3 regions of the Streptomyces sp. NPDC059092 genome follow, and region 2 is predicted to be linked to each of the others. Evidence: predicted binding sites of a transcription regulator. Region 2 holds the regulator's gene; each other region holds the start of a gene.

What was found. The regulator HrcA, encoded in region 2, represses chaperone genes, less so after heat shock. The targets are predictions, from matches to a motif close to TTNGCACTCNGNNNNNCNGAGTGCNAA.
Region 1: groL (chaperonin GroEL) is a predicted target of HrcA. The motif match lies at 2,581-2,607, and genes of this name have one in related genera.
Region 3: groES (co-chaperone GroES) is a predicted target of HrcA. The motif match lies at 2,710-2,736, and genes of this name have one in related genera.

The regions. Positions count from the first base shown of each region.
Region 1 covers NZ_JBHZEJ010000011.1:79,572-84,465, forward strand. The annotation lists SAM riboswitch class I at 1-104, shown strand, start outside; gene thrC (threonine synthase) at 122-1,429, shown strand; gene ACFXPL_RS09705 (MoaD/ThiS family protein) at 1,489-1,764, shown strand; gene ACFXPL_RS09710 (cold-shock protein) at 2,121-2,324, shown strand; gene groL (chaperonin GroEL) at 2,770-4,395, shown strand; gene ACFXPL_RS09720 (hypothetical protein) at 4,625-4,894, opposite strand, start outside.
Region 2 covers NZ_JBHZEJ010000097.1:13,086-17,979, forward strand. The annotation lists gene ACFXPL_RS34550 (nitronate monooxygenase) at 1-894, opposite strand, end outside; gene dnaJ (molecular chaperone DnaJ) at 1,085-2,221, opposite strand; gene hrcA (heat-inducible transcriptional repressor HrcA) at 2,222-3,238, opposite strand; gene ACFXPL_RS34565 (MBL fold metallo-hydrolase) at 3,440-4,222, shown strand; gene ACFXPL_RS34570 (DUF3097 domain-containing protein) at 4,256-4,894, shown strand, end outside.
Region 3 covers NZ_JBHZEJ010000015.1:45,987-50,880, reverse strand. The annotation lists gene ACFXPL_RS12075 (SDR family NAD(P)-dependent oxidoreductase) at 1-311, shown strand, start outside; gene groL (chaperonin GroEL) at 527-2,152, opposite strand; gene groES (co-chaperone GroES) at 2,255-2,563, opposite strand; gene ACFXPL_RS12060 (hypothetical protein) at 2,859-3,224, opposite strand; gene ACFXPL_RS12055 (polysaccharide deacetylase family protein) at 3,221-4,252, opposite strand; gene ACFXPL_RS12050 (SAM-dependent methyltransferase) at 4,335-4,894, shown strand, end outside.

The sequences.
Region 1 (4,894 bases), on a different contig from region 2:
ACGGCCCGTCGAAGTCCCGGCAACCATCCCGCCGACCGCGAGGTCACGGTGGGGAAGGTGCCAATTCCGTCTTGCGGCGAAGTACGTCGCGAGGAAGATGAGGAGAAAGGGCCTCGCCACCATGGCTGTGCAGACCGTCCCGAGCGGTACGAACGAGACCGTCACGAACGAGACCGTCGACCTCGGACCCGCCGCCGCACTCTCGTGCCGCGAATGCGGAGAGCGTTTCGAACTCGGCCCCATCTTCGCCTGCGCGAGCTGTTTCGGGCCGCTCGAAGTCGCGTACGACCTGCCGAGCGGCACCCCCGAAGAGCTGAAGAAGCGCATCGCCGAGGGCCCGGACAACATCTGGCGGTACGCGCCGCTGCTGCCCGTCCCCGCCGACGTCGCCTCGAAGCCCAACATCAACCCGGGTTTCACGAAGCTGGTCAAGGCCGACAACCTCGCCCGTGAACTGGGGATCACCGGCTCGCTCCACATCAAGGACGACTCCGGCAACCCGACGCACTCCTTCAAGGACCGCGTCGTCGCCATCGCCGTCGAGGCCGCCCGCGCCTTCGGCTTCACCACCCTCTCCTGCTCCTCCACCGGCAACCTCGCGGGCGCCGTCGGCGCCGCCGCGGCCCGCGCCGGCTTCCGCTCCTGCGTGTTCATCCCGCACGACCTGGAGCAGGGCAAGGTCGTCATGGCCGCGGTGTACGGCGGGGACCTGGTCGGCATCGAGGGCAACTACGACGACGTCAACCGCTTCTGCTCCGAGCTCATCGGCGACCCGCTGGGCGAGGGCTGGGGCTTCGTCAACGTCAACCTGCGGCCGTACTACGGAGAGGGCTCCAAGACCCTCGCGTACGAGATCTGCGAACAGCTCGGCTGGCGGCTGCCGGACCAGATCGTCATCCCGATCGCCTCGGGATCGCAGCTCACGAAGATCGACAAGGGGCTCCAGGAGCTGATCAAGCTCGGCCTCGTCGAGGACCGTCCCTACCGGATCTTCGGCGCCCAGGCCGAGGGCTGCTCGCCGGTCTCCACCGCCTTCAAGGCCGGGCACGACGTCGTACGCCCGCAGAAGCCGGACACCATCGCCAAGTCCCTGGCGATCGGCAACCCGGCCGACGGCCCGTACGTCCTGGACATCGCCCGGCGCACCGGCGGCGCGGTGGAGGACGTCAACGACGAGCAGATCGTCGACGCGATCAAGCTGCTGGCGCGCACCGAGGGCATCTTCGCGGAGACCGCGGGCGGGGTGACCGTCGGCGTGACGAAGAAGCTCATCGAGGCGGGCGTGCTCGACCCGTCCCTCACCACCGTCGTCCTCAACACCGGTGACGGGCTCAAGACGCTGGACGCCGTGGCGCCGACGACCGGCCCGACGGCGACGATCCGCCCGAGCCTCGACGCGTTCCGCGACGCGGGCCTCGCCGTGAGCTGATCCACCGACTCCCGCGAGCCGGCCCACCGACTCCGCAGACCGCAGAAAGGCTTCCCACGATGAGCGTCAAGGTCCGTATCCCCACCATCCTCCGCACCTACACCGGTGGCCAGGCCGAGGTTCCGGCGGAGGGCGCCACCCTCTCCGAGGTCATCCAGTCGCTGGAGACGAACCACCCGGGCATCTCCGGGCGCGTCCTGGACGACCAGGGCAAGCTGCGCCGCTTCGTCAACGTGTACGTGAACGACGACGACATCCGCTTCGAACAGGGCCTGGAGACCGCCACTCCGGCGGGCGCGGGCATCTCGATCATCCCGGCGGTCGCCGGCGGCTGACGCCCCCGAATCCACCGGACACGGTCCTCTCCGCAAGAGAAGCGGAGGGGACCGTTCTACATGGTTGAGCACGGTAGAGTGTGGGAACGCCCCACTGTCGCCCGCTCCGCACGCGAGCGAGAACGCGACAACATGAGGGCAAAGTCCTGGAGCCTTTTGCGGCGTACGTACGCTTTGCCCGGCCCGACTTGTCCCGGAACGCAGTGGATTCAGCACTATGCGTGTTCGGCCACGCCCAGAATTCTCGTCCGATTGACCTGTTGCAGAGGGCAGTTGGGCAGATACATTCAGCCGCGGTCGACGCGTTCCGGCGCGAAGTGTGGCCCCGTGCAAGGGCCAGTAATAGGGGAGTTGGCATGGCTCAGGGCACCGTCAAGTGGTTCAACGCGGAGAAGGGCTACGGCTTCATCGCGGTCGACGGTGGTGCGGATGTATTCGTCCACTACAGCGCGATCCAGATGGACGGTTACCGCACCCTTGAAGAAGGTCAGCGAGTGGAGTTCGAGATCTCGCAGGGCCAGAAGGGTCCGCAGGCGGACATGGTCAAGCTCGCCGTCTGATCCCGGCGCGATCGGCCACCGACGCACTCAGGTACTCGGTAAAGACTCGCACTCACGCATGAGGGGCCCGCATCCCGCCCGGGGATGCGGGCCCCTCATGCGTGACCCCGCGGTCGCCGAGCGGCCCCCGCCCACCCGCCACCTGCCCCGACTGCGTCCCGCGGACGCCTGCGCCCACCCGTCCAACCGGCCGCCACCCCCCGGCGATGCCCTGTGGACGCTTGCACTCTCCTGGGTCGAGTGCTAATTATTGGCGTTAGCACTCTGCAAGTGAGAGTGACAACTTAGGACCGGGTCGGTGAGGCCCGAAGGGTCGGCGGGGCAAGGAACCGTCGGCTCTCAGGCCGTCCGTCGCGGGCGCCAGCGCGGTCCGGAGAATCCTTCCCCAAGCTCTCAGCTGCGTTCGAGCAGGGGAGACCCCATTCGTCCGGGAGGACCACTTCACATGGCCAAGATCATCGCGTTCGACGAGGAGGCACGGCGCGGTCTCGAGCGCGGGATGAACCAGCTCGCCGACGCCGTCAAGGTCACCCTCGGTCCCAAGGGCCGCAACGTCGTCCTTGAGAAGAAGTGGGGCGCCCCCACGATCACCAACGATGGTGTGTCCATCGCCAAGGAGATCGAGCTCGAGGACCCGTACGAGAAGATCGGCGCCGAGCTGGTCAAGGAAGTCGCCAAGAAGACGGACGACGTCGCCGGTGACGGTACGACCACCGCGACCGTCCTCGCCCAGGCGCTCGTCCGCGAGGGCCTGCGCAACGTGGCGGCCGGCGCCAACCCGATGGCCCTCAAGCGCGGCATCGAGAAGGCCGTCGAGGCCGTCTCCGGCGCCCTGCTGGAGCAGGCCAAGGACGTGGAGACCAAGGAGCAGATCGCTTCGACGGCCTCCATCTCCGCCGCCGACACCCAGATCGGCGAGCTCATCGCCGAGGCGATGGACAAGGTCGGCAAGGAAGGCGTCATCACCGTCGAGGAGTCGCAGACCTTCGGCCTTGAGCTTGAGCTCACCGAGGGCATGCGCTTCGACAAGGGCTACATCTCGGCGTACTTCGCCACGGACATGGAGCGTATGGAGGCGTCGCTCGACGACCCGTACATCCTGATCGCCAACTCCAAGATCGGCAGCGTGAAGGACCTCCTTCCCCTGCTGGAGAAGGTCATCCAGTCCGGCAAGCCCCTGCTGATCATCGCCGAGGACGTCGAGGGCGAGGCCCTGTCGACCCTGGTCGTCAACAAGCTCAAGGGCACCTTCAAGTCCGTCGCCGTCAAGGCTCCGGGCTTCGGTGACCGCCGCAAGGCGATGCTGAACGACATCGCCATCCTCACGGGCGGCACGGTCATCTCCGAGGAGGTCGGCCTCAAGCTGGAGAACGCCGGCCTCGACCTGCTCGGTCGCGCCCGCAACGTCGTCATCACCAAGGACGAGACGACCATCGTCGACGGTGGCGGCGACAGCGACCAGGTCGCTGGCCGTGTCAGCCAGATCCGTGTCGAGATCGAGAACAGCGACTCGGACTACGACCGCGAGAAGCTCCAGGAGCGCCTCGCGAAGCTGGCCGGCGGCGTGGCCGTCATCAAGGCCGGCGCCGCGACCGAGGTCGAGCTCAAGGAGCGCAAGCACCGCATCGAGGACGCGGTGCGCAACGCCAAGGCCGCCGTCGAGGAGGGCATCGTCGCCGGTGGTGGCGTGGCTCTGCTCCAGGCTTCCTCGGTCTTCGAGAAGCTTGAGCTGACGGGCGACGAGGCCACCGGTGCCGCGATCGTCAAGCTCGCGCTGGAGGCTCCGCTCAAGCAGATCGCCGTCAACGGTGGTCTTGAGGGCGGCGTCGTCGTGGAGAAGGTCCGCAACCTGACGGTCGGTCACGGCCTGAACGCCGCGACCGGCGAGTACGTCGACATGATCGCCGAGGGCATCATCGACCCGGCGAAGGTCACGCGCTCCGCTCTCCAGAACGCCGCGTCCATCGCCGCGCTGTTCCTCACCACCGAGGCCGTCATCGCCGACAAGCCGGAGAAGGCCGGTTCGGCCCCGGCCGGCGGCGGCATGCCGGGCGGTGACATGGACTTCTGATCGACCTGAGGCCGCCCGGACGCCCGCCGCGTCCGGCCGGCCGGTCGATCAACCGTCCTGACCGGGGGCGGCATCCCTTCTTCGAGCTTCGGCTTGCGGAAGGGGTGCCGCCCTCGGGCTTTTCCCGGCGGACGTCAGCGGGTGTGGTCCTTGAGCTTCTCGGTCTCCAGGGTGATGCCCACGGGGTGGGGGAGCTTGACGGTGGCTCCGTACGGGTGCGTGAGGCGGCTCATGTACTTCCCCCTCGCGGCTCGGAGTGCACCACCAGAGTCTCGGCGTCCCGGTCGACGAGCAGGGCGGTCCGGCGAGCCCCGGCGGTGGTCCGGGCGTCGGTCCGGGCGGCGGAGCCGTCGCCGACGAGGCCGGACTCCTCGATGACCGCGTCGAGCGAGTCGTAGGCGGGGTGGTCCGCGTGGTACGCCACGACGTCGGACCGCGCCGAGGACCCGGATCCGGACCCGTTCGTGGATCCGTTCGTGGATCCGCCGTCCGAGGAGCA
Region 2 (4,894 bases):
GTGGACCTCGGGGTAGGCGGGCGGGGCGTACGGGCCGTGCTCGCGCATGAAGCGGTTGACGAGCCCGCGGGCGGGGCGTCCGGAGAACGCGCGGGTCAGCTCGGTGCGTACGAACAGCGGGTTGGTCATGGCCTGTTTGTGCAGGGCGTTGGCCCCGGACTCCGGGCAGACGAGGAACGCGGTGCCGAGCTGCGCCGCGTCGGCGCCCGCCGCGAGTGCGGCGGCGATCTGGCCGCCGCGCATCAGGCCGCCGGCCGCGATGATCGGCAGCTCGACGGCCTCCCTGACCTGCGCGATCAGCGAGAGCAGCCCGATGCCCGCACCGTCGGTGGCGGGGTCGTCGCGGTGCGTTCCCTGATGACCGCCGGCCTCGATGCCCTGCACGCAGACGGCGTCGGCGCCGGACCACTGGGCGGTCTGGGCCTCCTCGGCCGTGGTCACGGTGACGACGGTGTACGTACCGACGCCCTCGAAGGCGTCGAAGGTCGTCCTGGTCGGGCAGCCGAAGGTGAAGGAGACGACCGGCACCGGGTCGTCGAGCAGGATCGCGAGCTTCGCCTCGTACGCGTCGTCCCGCCCGGACTCGGGGTCGCCGAGCGGTGTCTCGTACCAGGTGGCCTCACCGGCGAGCTGGTTGCGGTAGACCTCGACGGCCGCGTGGTCGGCGTAGTGCGGCTGCGGCATGAAGAGGTTGACGCCGAAGGGGCGGCCGGTGAGGCCCCGGAGCTGCTTGACCTCTTCGTACATGCCGTCGACCGTCTTGTACCCGGCGGCCAGGAACCCGAGACCCCCGGCCTCGGAAACGGCCGCCGCGAGCTGCGGACAGGAAGCGCCGCCCGCCATGGGGGCCTGCACGATCGGATACCGGCAGAGATCGGTCAGTGCGGAGGACATGCACGCATGGTGCCATGTCAGCCACGGCACCTCCGAATCGGTACCGCCCCCGGCGGGACGGCAGGTCCGGGGGCCTGCCCGCGCACCCTGGCCTCCCGGCCCACCGCACCGTCCGTCGGGGCAGTCCTCAGGCGCCCGCGCCTGCCCCGTCCGCCGCCCGCGGGTCGCGGGCGGCGGACGTCAGGCCCGCCTACCGTCCGTTGAACGCGTCCTTCAACCGCGAGAACAGCCCCTGCTGCCCTGGCTGAAACTGGCCTGTGGGCCGTTCCTCGCCGCGGAGCTGGGCCAGTTCCCGCAGCAGGCGTTCCTGCTCCGGATCCATCTTCGTCGGGGTCATCACCTCGACGTGGACGATCAGATCGCCCCGGCCCCCGCCCCGCAGGTGCGTGATGCCGCGTCCGTGCAGCGGGATCGACTGGCCGGACTGGGTGCCGGGCCGTACGTCGATCTCCTCCACGCCGTCCAGCGTCTCCAGCGGGCACTTCGTGCCCAGCGCCGCCGCCGTCATCGGGATCGTGACCGTGCAGTGCAGATCGTCGCCGCGCCGCTGGAACGTCGAGTGCGGGACCTCGTGGATCTCCACGTACAGGTCACCGGCGGGGCCGCCGCCCGGGCCGACCTCGCCCTCGCCCGCGAGCTGGATACGGGTGCCGTTGTCGACGCCCGCGGGGATCTTGACCGTGAGCGTACGGCGCGAACGGATCCGGCCGTCGCCCGCGCACTCGGGGCACGGCTTCGGTACGACCGTACCGAAGCCCTGGCACTGCGGGCAGGGCCGCGAGGTCATGACCTGGCCCAGGAAGGACCGGGTGACCTGCGAGACCTCGCCGCGACCGCGGCACATGTCACAGGTCTGGGCGGAGGTGCCGGGCGCGGCTCCCTCGCCCGAACAGGTCGTACAGACGACCGCCGTGTCGACCTGGATGTCCTTGGTCGTACCGAAGGCCGCCTCGTTGAGGTCGATCTCCAGCCGGATCATCGCGTCCTGGCCGCGCCGCGTCCGCGACCGCGGGCCGCGCTGCGACGCCGTGCCGAAGAACGCGTCCATGATGTCCGAGAAGTTGCCGAAGCCGCCGGCCCCGAACCCTCCCGCGCCGCCGCCTCCACTGGAGGACAGCGGGTCACCGCCGAGGTCGTAGACCTGCTTCTTCTGCGGGTCCGACAACACCTCGTACGCGGCGTTGATCTCCTTGAAGCGCTCCTGCGTCTTGGGATCGGGATTGACATCCGGGTGCAGCTCGCGTGCGAGCCTGCGGAATGCCTTCTTGATCTCGTCCTGAGATGCGTCGCGGCGCACGCCGAGTACGGCGTAGTAGTCCGTGGCCACTTACGACTCCGCCAGGATCTGTCCGACGTAACGTGCCACTGCGCGTACCGCTCCCATCGTTCCGGGGTAGTCCATGCGGGTCGGTCCGACCACGCCGAGTTTGGCGACTGCCTCGTCGCCCGAACCGTAGCCGACCGCGACGACGGACGTGGAGTTGAGGCCCTCGTGGGCGTTCTCGTGCCCGATACGTACGGTCATGCCGGGGTCCGCGGCCTCGCCGAGGAGCTTGAGGAGCACCACATGCTCCTCCAGCGCCTCCAGCACCGGCCGGATGGTCAGAGGAAAGTCGTGTCCGAAGCGGGTGATGTTGGCGGTTCCGCCGATCATCAGCCGCTCCTCGGTCTCCTCGACCAGGGTTTCCAGCAGGGTCGCCAGGACCGTCGACACGGTCCCGCGGTCCTCCTGCTCGAAGGAGTCGGGCAGGTCCTGCACGAGCTGCGGGACGTCCGCGAAGCGGCGTCCGACGATCCGGCTGTTGAGCCGGGCCCGCAGGTCCGCGAGGGAGGTCTCGCCGAACGGCGCGGGGCAGTCGACCAGGCGCTGCTCCACCCGTCCGGTGTCCGTGATCAGGACGAGCATCAGGCGGGCGGGCGCCAGCGCCAGCAGTTCCACGTGCCGCACCGTCGAACGGGTCAGCGAGGGGTACTGGACGACGGCCACCTGCCGGGTGAGCTGCGCGAGCAGCCGTACCGTACGGCCCACGACGTCGTCGAGGTCGACGGCGCCGTCCAGCAGGTTCTGGATGGCGCGGCGCTCCGGCAGGGACAGGGGCTTGACCCCGGCCAGCCGGTCGACGAAGAGCCGGTAGCCCTTGTCGGTCGGGATGCGCCCGGCGCTGGTGTGCGGCTGGGCGATGAAGCCCTCGTCCTCCAGCACCGCCATGTCGTTGCGTACGGTCGCCGGGGAGACGCCGAGTTTGTGCCGCTCCGTGAGCGCCTTGGAGCCGACGGGCTCCTCCGTGCCGACATAGTCCTGGACGATCGCGCGCAACACCTCAAGTCTGCGTTCGCTGAGCATGGCGCACACCTCCCGATGTCGTCCGTCGTCCTTCGCCCCGCCGTGGCACTCACCGGCGCCCGTTGGCACTCGTTCCGCGGGAGTGCCAGTGGCTCCCGGTTCAGTGTACGGCCGTAAGGCGTACACGGAGCAAGGGCGGCCGACCACGCTACCCGGCGGATCGTGGTGCCGGATGTCAGTGGTCTCCCGTAGCGTCCCGGTATGGACCTCCGTTGGGAAGAGCACGGGTGGGAGCGGCTGGGGCCCGGAGTGGGCCGCAGACGCCTGCCGGGATGGGACGCGACCGTCGGTCTGGTGGTCGGGGAGCGGGGCGCGCTGCTCTACGACACGGGGTCGACGCTGCGGGAGGGCGCCGAACTCCGGGCCGGGACGCGGGCGCTGCTCGGCGGCCGGCGCGTGACACATGTCGCACTCAGCCATCCGCATTTCGATCATGTGCTGGGGGCGGCGGCGTTCTCGGGCGTGGCGGTGTACGGGGCGGTCGGCCTGGCCGAGCTGCTGGCCGGGGACGGGGCGGGGGCCGCGGGAAGTCTCTACGAGGAGGCCGTACGGGAGGGGGTCGCGGAGGCGGAGGCCGCCGAGGCGGTGGATCTGCTGGTCCGGCCCGGGCACGCGGTGTGCGGGGAGCTGACGGTGGACCTGGGCGGCGGGCGGCGGGTGCTGCTGGCGAACGTCGGACCGGGGCACACCGCGCACGACCTGGCGCTGCTGGTGCCGGGGTCGGGCGAGGGCGCGGGGACCGCTCCCGGCACCCCGGCGGTGCTCTTCTGCGGGGACCTGGTGGAGGAGTCGGGTGAGCCGCAGGCGGGCCCCGACGCGGTCCCGGCGCGCTGGCCCGCCGCCCTGGACCGGCTGCTGGCGCTGGGCGGCGGGGACGGGACGGTGTACGTGCCGGGACACGGGGCGGCGGTGGACGCGGCGTTCGTACGGGCGCAACGCGACGCGCTGGCCGCGCGGTTCGGCGGGTCGGGGGCGCCCTCGTAGCCCCGCGGTCGCGCCCCGCCTATCGTCGTCCGCATGCGCAGCTACAGCCCCGATCTGACGCCCCCGTGGAAGAAGCCCACGCCCGCGCCGGAGGTCCCCGCCGAAACCGACCTGGTGGTCGAGGAGGTGACGACGGGCTTCTGCGGCGCTGTGATCCGCTGCGAGAAGACCGCCGAGGGGCCGACGGTCACCCTGGAGGACCGCTTCGGCAAGCACCGCGTCTTCCCCATGGTGGCGCGGGGCTTCCTGCTGGAGGGCCGGCCGGTGACGCTGGTCCGGCCGCGGCCGGGTGGTCCGGGCGGAGGCGCCGCGGGGCCGTCCGCCCCGGCCCGTACGGCCTCGGGTTCGGTGGCCGTGCCGGGCGCCCGCGCGCGGGTGGCGAGGGCGGGCCGGATCTATGTGGAGGGGCGGCACGACGCGGAGCTGGTGGAGCGGGTCTGGGGCGACGACCTGCGCATCGAGGGCGTGGTCGTGGAGTACCTGGGCGGCGTCGACGATCTCCCGGCGGTGGTGGCCGAGTTCGGCCCCGCGCCGGACGCCCGGCTCGGCGTGCTGGTCGACCATCTCGTGCCCGGCTCGAAGGAGTCCCGTATCGCCGCGGCGGCGGCCGGCGCGGACGTCCTGGTGGTGGGCCACCCGTACATCGACGTCTGGGAGGCCGTGAAGCCGTCC
Region 3 (4,894 bases), on a different contig from region 2:
TCGTGCAGTTCACCCAGGGCGTGTCACGGGATCTGACAGGGTCGGGGGTGCGGCTGATGGCGCTGTGCCCCGGTTTCGTACGGACCGAGTTCCATGACCGGGCCGGGATGGGCACGGACAACATCCCGGGATGGATGTGGCTGGACGCGGACAAGCTGGTGACGGCCGCGCTGGCCGATCTGGCGCGCGGGAAGACCGTGTCCGTACCGGATCCGCGGTACAAGGCGCTGATGGGTGTGGTGAAGCTGGCCCCGCGCGGGCTGCTCGGTGGAGTCACGTCGAAGACAGGACGCAAGTACGGCCCGCAGTAACGCGGTTACGCGGTTACGCGGTTACGCGGTTACGCGGTTACGCGGTTACGCGGTTACGAACACCAGCAGCATCAAGGCGCCGCAGCAACGTCGGCACCGCCGGCGCGGAAGCACCGCGGGGCAACAGGCGAGGCCCGGCACCCCTCCTGGGGTACCGGGCCCGGCTGCTCGTCGCGGGAGAAAGCCGCGGCGGGGGTTCAGCCGCGAGGCGGAACTCAGTGGCTGTGGCCGTGGCCGCCGTGGCCCGCGTCGGCCTCGTCCTCGGCCGGCTTCTCGACGACCAGGGTCTCGGTCGTGAGCAGCAGCGCGGCGATGGACGCGGCGTTCTCCAGGGCGGAGCGCGTGACCTTGACCGGGTCGATGACGCCGGCCTTCACCAGGTCGACGTACTCGCCGGAGGAGGCGTTGAAGCCGTGGCCCTTGTCGAGCTCCGCCACCTTCGAGGTGATGACGTAGCCCTCAAGGCCGGCGTTCTCGGCGATCCAGCGCAGCGGCTCGACGACGGCGCGGCGGACGACCGCGACACCGGTGGCCTCGTCGCCCTCCTTGCCGAGGTTGCCCTCCAGCACCTTGGCGGCGTGCACCAGAGCGGAGCCACCACCGGAGACGATGCCCTCCTCGACCGCGGCGCGGGTCGCGGAGATGGCGTCCTCCAGGCGGTGCTTCTTCTCCTTCAGCTCCACCTCGGTGGCGGCGCCCACCCGGATCACGCACACGCCGCCGGCCAGCTTCGCGAGGCGCTCCTGGAGCTTCTCGCGGTCCCAGTCGGAGTCCGTGGACTCGATCTCGGCCTTGATCTGGTTGACGCGGCCGGTGATCTCGTCGGCGGCACCCGCACCGTCGACGATGGTCGTGTCGTCCTTGGTGACGGTGACGCGGCGGGCGGAGCCCAGCACGTCCAGACCGGCCTGGTCGAGCTTGAGGCCGACCTCCTCGGCGATGACGGTCGCACCGGTGAGGGTGGCGATGTCGCCGAGCATGGCCTTGCGGCGGTCACCGAAGCCGGGGGCCTTGACCGCGACCGCGTTGAAGGTGCCGCGGATCTTGTTGACGACGAGGGTGGAGAGCGCCTCGCCCTCGACATCCTCGGCGATGATCAGCAGCGGCTTCGAGCTGCCGCCCTGGATGACCTTCTCCAGCAGCGGGAGCAGGTCCTGGATCGAGCCGATCTTGCCCTGGTGGATCAGGATGTACGGGTCGTCGAGGACGGCCTCCATACGCTCCTGGTCGGTCACCATGTAGGGGGACAGGTAGCCCTTGTCGAAGGCCATGCCCTCGGTGAAGTCCAGCTCCAGCCCGAAGGTGTTGGACTCCTCGACGGTGATGACACCGTCCTTGCCGACCTTGTCCATCGCCTCGGCGATGAGCTCGCCGACCTGCTCGTCCTGCGCGGAGAGCGCGGCGACGGCGGCGATGTCGGACTTGTCGTCGATCGGGCGGGCCGTCGCGAGCAGCTCGTCGGAGACGGCCTTGACCGCGGCGTCGATGCCCTTCTTCAGGGAGGCCGGGGAAGCACCCGCGGCGACGTTGCGCAGGCCCTCGCGGACCAGCGCCTGGGCCAGCACGGTGGCGGTGGTGGTGCCGTCACCCGCGATGTCGTTGGTCTTGGTCGCCACCTCCTTCACGAGCTGGGCACCCAGGTTCTCGTACGGGTCGTCGAGCTCGACCTCGCGGGCGATCGTGACACCGTCGTTGGTGATGGTGGGGGCGCCGAACTTCTTGTCGATGACGACGTTGCGGCCCTTGGGGCCGATCGTCACCTTCACCGTGTCGGCAAGCTTGTTGACGCCGCGCTCAAGGGCGCGACGGGCGTCCTCGTCGAACTTCAGGATCTTCGCCATGGGAGCTTCTCTGTCCTCTCAAATGAGCTGCGCCCCTGTCCACCCGGCATTCGCAGGGGGGCCAGGGGCGCAGCTCAAAAGCAAAAGTAAATCTTGGGTGAGTTACTTCTCGATGATCGCGAGCACGTCGCGAGCCGAGAGGACGAGGTACTCCTCGCCGCTGTACTTCACCTCGGTGCCGCCGTACTTGCTGTACAGAACGACATCGCCGACGGAAACGTCGAGCGGAAGCCGCTCGCCGTTCTCGAAACGGCCCGGGCCCACAGCCAGGACGACGCCCTCTTGGGGCTTCTCCTTGGCAGTGTCCGGGATGACCAGGCCAGAGGCCGTGGTCTGCTCGGCGTCGAGCGGCTGGACCACAATGCGGTCCTCTAGCGGCTTGATGGCAACCTTGGTGCTGGCGGTCGTCACGATCCGACCTCCCCCTTCGGAGATCTCACGGGGTTAACTGTCTGAGGGTGGCGACCAGATGGACCCGTCGTCGCGGGTGCCGGATCCGTCAGTCGCGCTTTGGCACTCTCCAATGGGGAGTGCCAGAACTGACACTATGGCCGCGATTAGCACTCGGTCAAGCGGAGTGCCAATACGGATGATCGCGGCGCGCCCTCCCGAGGGGGAAACGCGAGCGGAAGGGCCATCGTTCCGCACGCGGGTACGGACCCGGAACGTGCGTACGGGCCGAGGCGCACGGGGACGTACGTACGGTTCAGTCGGTACGGGACGCTTCCAGCGCCGGTGCCCCGCGAGCCGCCCCCTGGACCGCCCCCTGGACCGCGCCGTGAACCGTGCCCTGGGCCAGGCGCGCCACGCCCCGGCACTTCGCCGTCCGCGCCCCCGTCCGCCCCTGCGGCGCGGGACGCCCGCAGTCACGGCGTACGACCACGGCGCGCGCGACCGGCTCCGGCGCCCCCGAGGCGCCCCGGCCCCCTCGGATCTCCCGGACCTCCGGGGCGACCTTCTGCGCGGCCTTGCGACCGAGCCGCTCGATGGGGTCCACCGACTGCGCGCAGCCGGCGGTGAGGAACGCACCGGCCGCCAGCACTCCGGCCAGCAGCCGGTGCGCGGGTCTCATACGTAGTCCTCCAGCCTGGCCACGGCGTACCCCTTGTCCGTGATCACCTTCATCGCGTGCCGGATCATGTCGGGCATGGTGCCCTTCCAGTCGTCGCGGCCACGGAAGTGCGTGAGGACGATGTCGCCGGGGTGCAGGTCCCGGTCCCATTCGCGCCACTCCATGTGGTCGGGATAGGCCTCGGCGGTCCAGAGCGGCACGGCCCGTACGCCGCAGGTCTTGGCGGCGCGCAGCGTGTCGTGGTTGTAGTTGCCGTACGGCGGCCGGAAGAGCGTGGGGCGCTTCCCGTAACGCTTCGCCAGCTTGTCCTGCTGGTCGCAGATCTCGGTGCGCTGCTCCTCGTAGGAGAGTCCGGGCAGGTAGGGGTGGTTGAGCGTGTGGTTCTGGATGGTGACCCCGCGGTCCTGCATCCGCTTGAAGTAGCCGTAGTTGTCGTTGATGACGTAGTCGCTGAGGAAGGCGGTGTACGGGATCTTCAGCTCGGTCATCATCCGCAGCAGGTCGGGATCCTTCTCCGAACCGTCGTCCATCGTCAGGAAGACGACCCGGTCCTTGACCGGGACGGTGGTGAAGACGGGCGGCAGGTTCTCGCCCTCCCCCTCGTCCTCGATCTCGAAGCCCTTCCGGTTGGCGATCTCCGGCTTGGCGGCGGGCGCGGGGGGCGCGGCCAGGGGCGTACTGGCGAGCCCCCACTTCTTCGCCGCGACGGCGCGCGCGGCCTGCGTGCGGCGCGTCTGCTCGGCGTACGAGAGCGTCCCCGCGCCGCCCGCCTTCTGCCCGTCGGGCGCGCCGGGGGCCGCCTGGCCGTGCTCACCGGGCCCGCCGTGCTCACCGGGCCGGCCGTGCCCTGCCCCGCCCGCGGAGCCGCCCGCCCCGGAGGCGCAGCCCGAGCCGACCGCGGCGACGAGCAGTGTCGCCAGGGCGGCGGCGCACCGTCTGCCGCGTCGGGACCGGATGTTCCGGGGCGCCTGAGCGGCGATGTGCGCCCCAGCCGCTTCCTTTTGTTCCTTTTGTCTTACTAGCTGCATGGCGCCGCATCCTGTCAGCGCGTGGAGCCTCCGCCCTGCCGACACCGCCGCCCGACGCACACCATCCCTCGCCTGGCCCACAATGGACCGGGTGACCGACCGCGCCCCCTCCTCCGCCCCCGCCTCGACGCTCGCGCCCCTGCTCTCCCCCGAGGGCCAGGCCCTCCTCGCCGAGCTGCGCGACCACGACCCCGCCGGGGAGCTCGCCCTCGCGACCCGGCTGCGCCGCGATCACCCGGCCGAGCTGGTCTCCGCCGCGCTGGCGCAGGCACGGCTGCGCCAGCGCGCGGTGGCGAAGTTCGGCGCGGCGGACGCGTACCGCATGTACTTCACGCCGAACGGCGTCGAGCAGGCCACACGCGGCTCGGTCGCCGCCTACCGGGCGGCCAGATTCCGTACCCTCGCGGCGCCGGAAGGCGGGGACGCGCCCCGGATCACGGACCTCTGCTGCGGCGTCGGCGGAGACGCGATCGAGCTGGCGCGGGCGGGCTTCGCCGTCTCCGCCGTCGATCTCGACCCGCTGACCTGCGAGATGGCCCGATCGAACGTACGGACCCTGGCCCCCGGCGGCCCGCCCGCGACCGTGACACGCGCGGACGTCCTGGAGTACGACCTGACCGCGGCCACCACCCTCTTCATCGA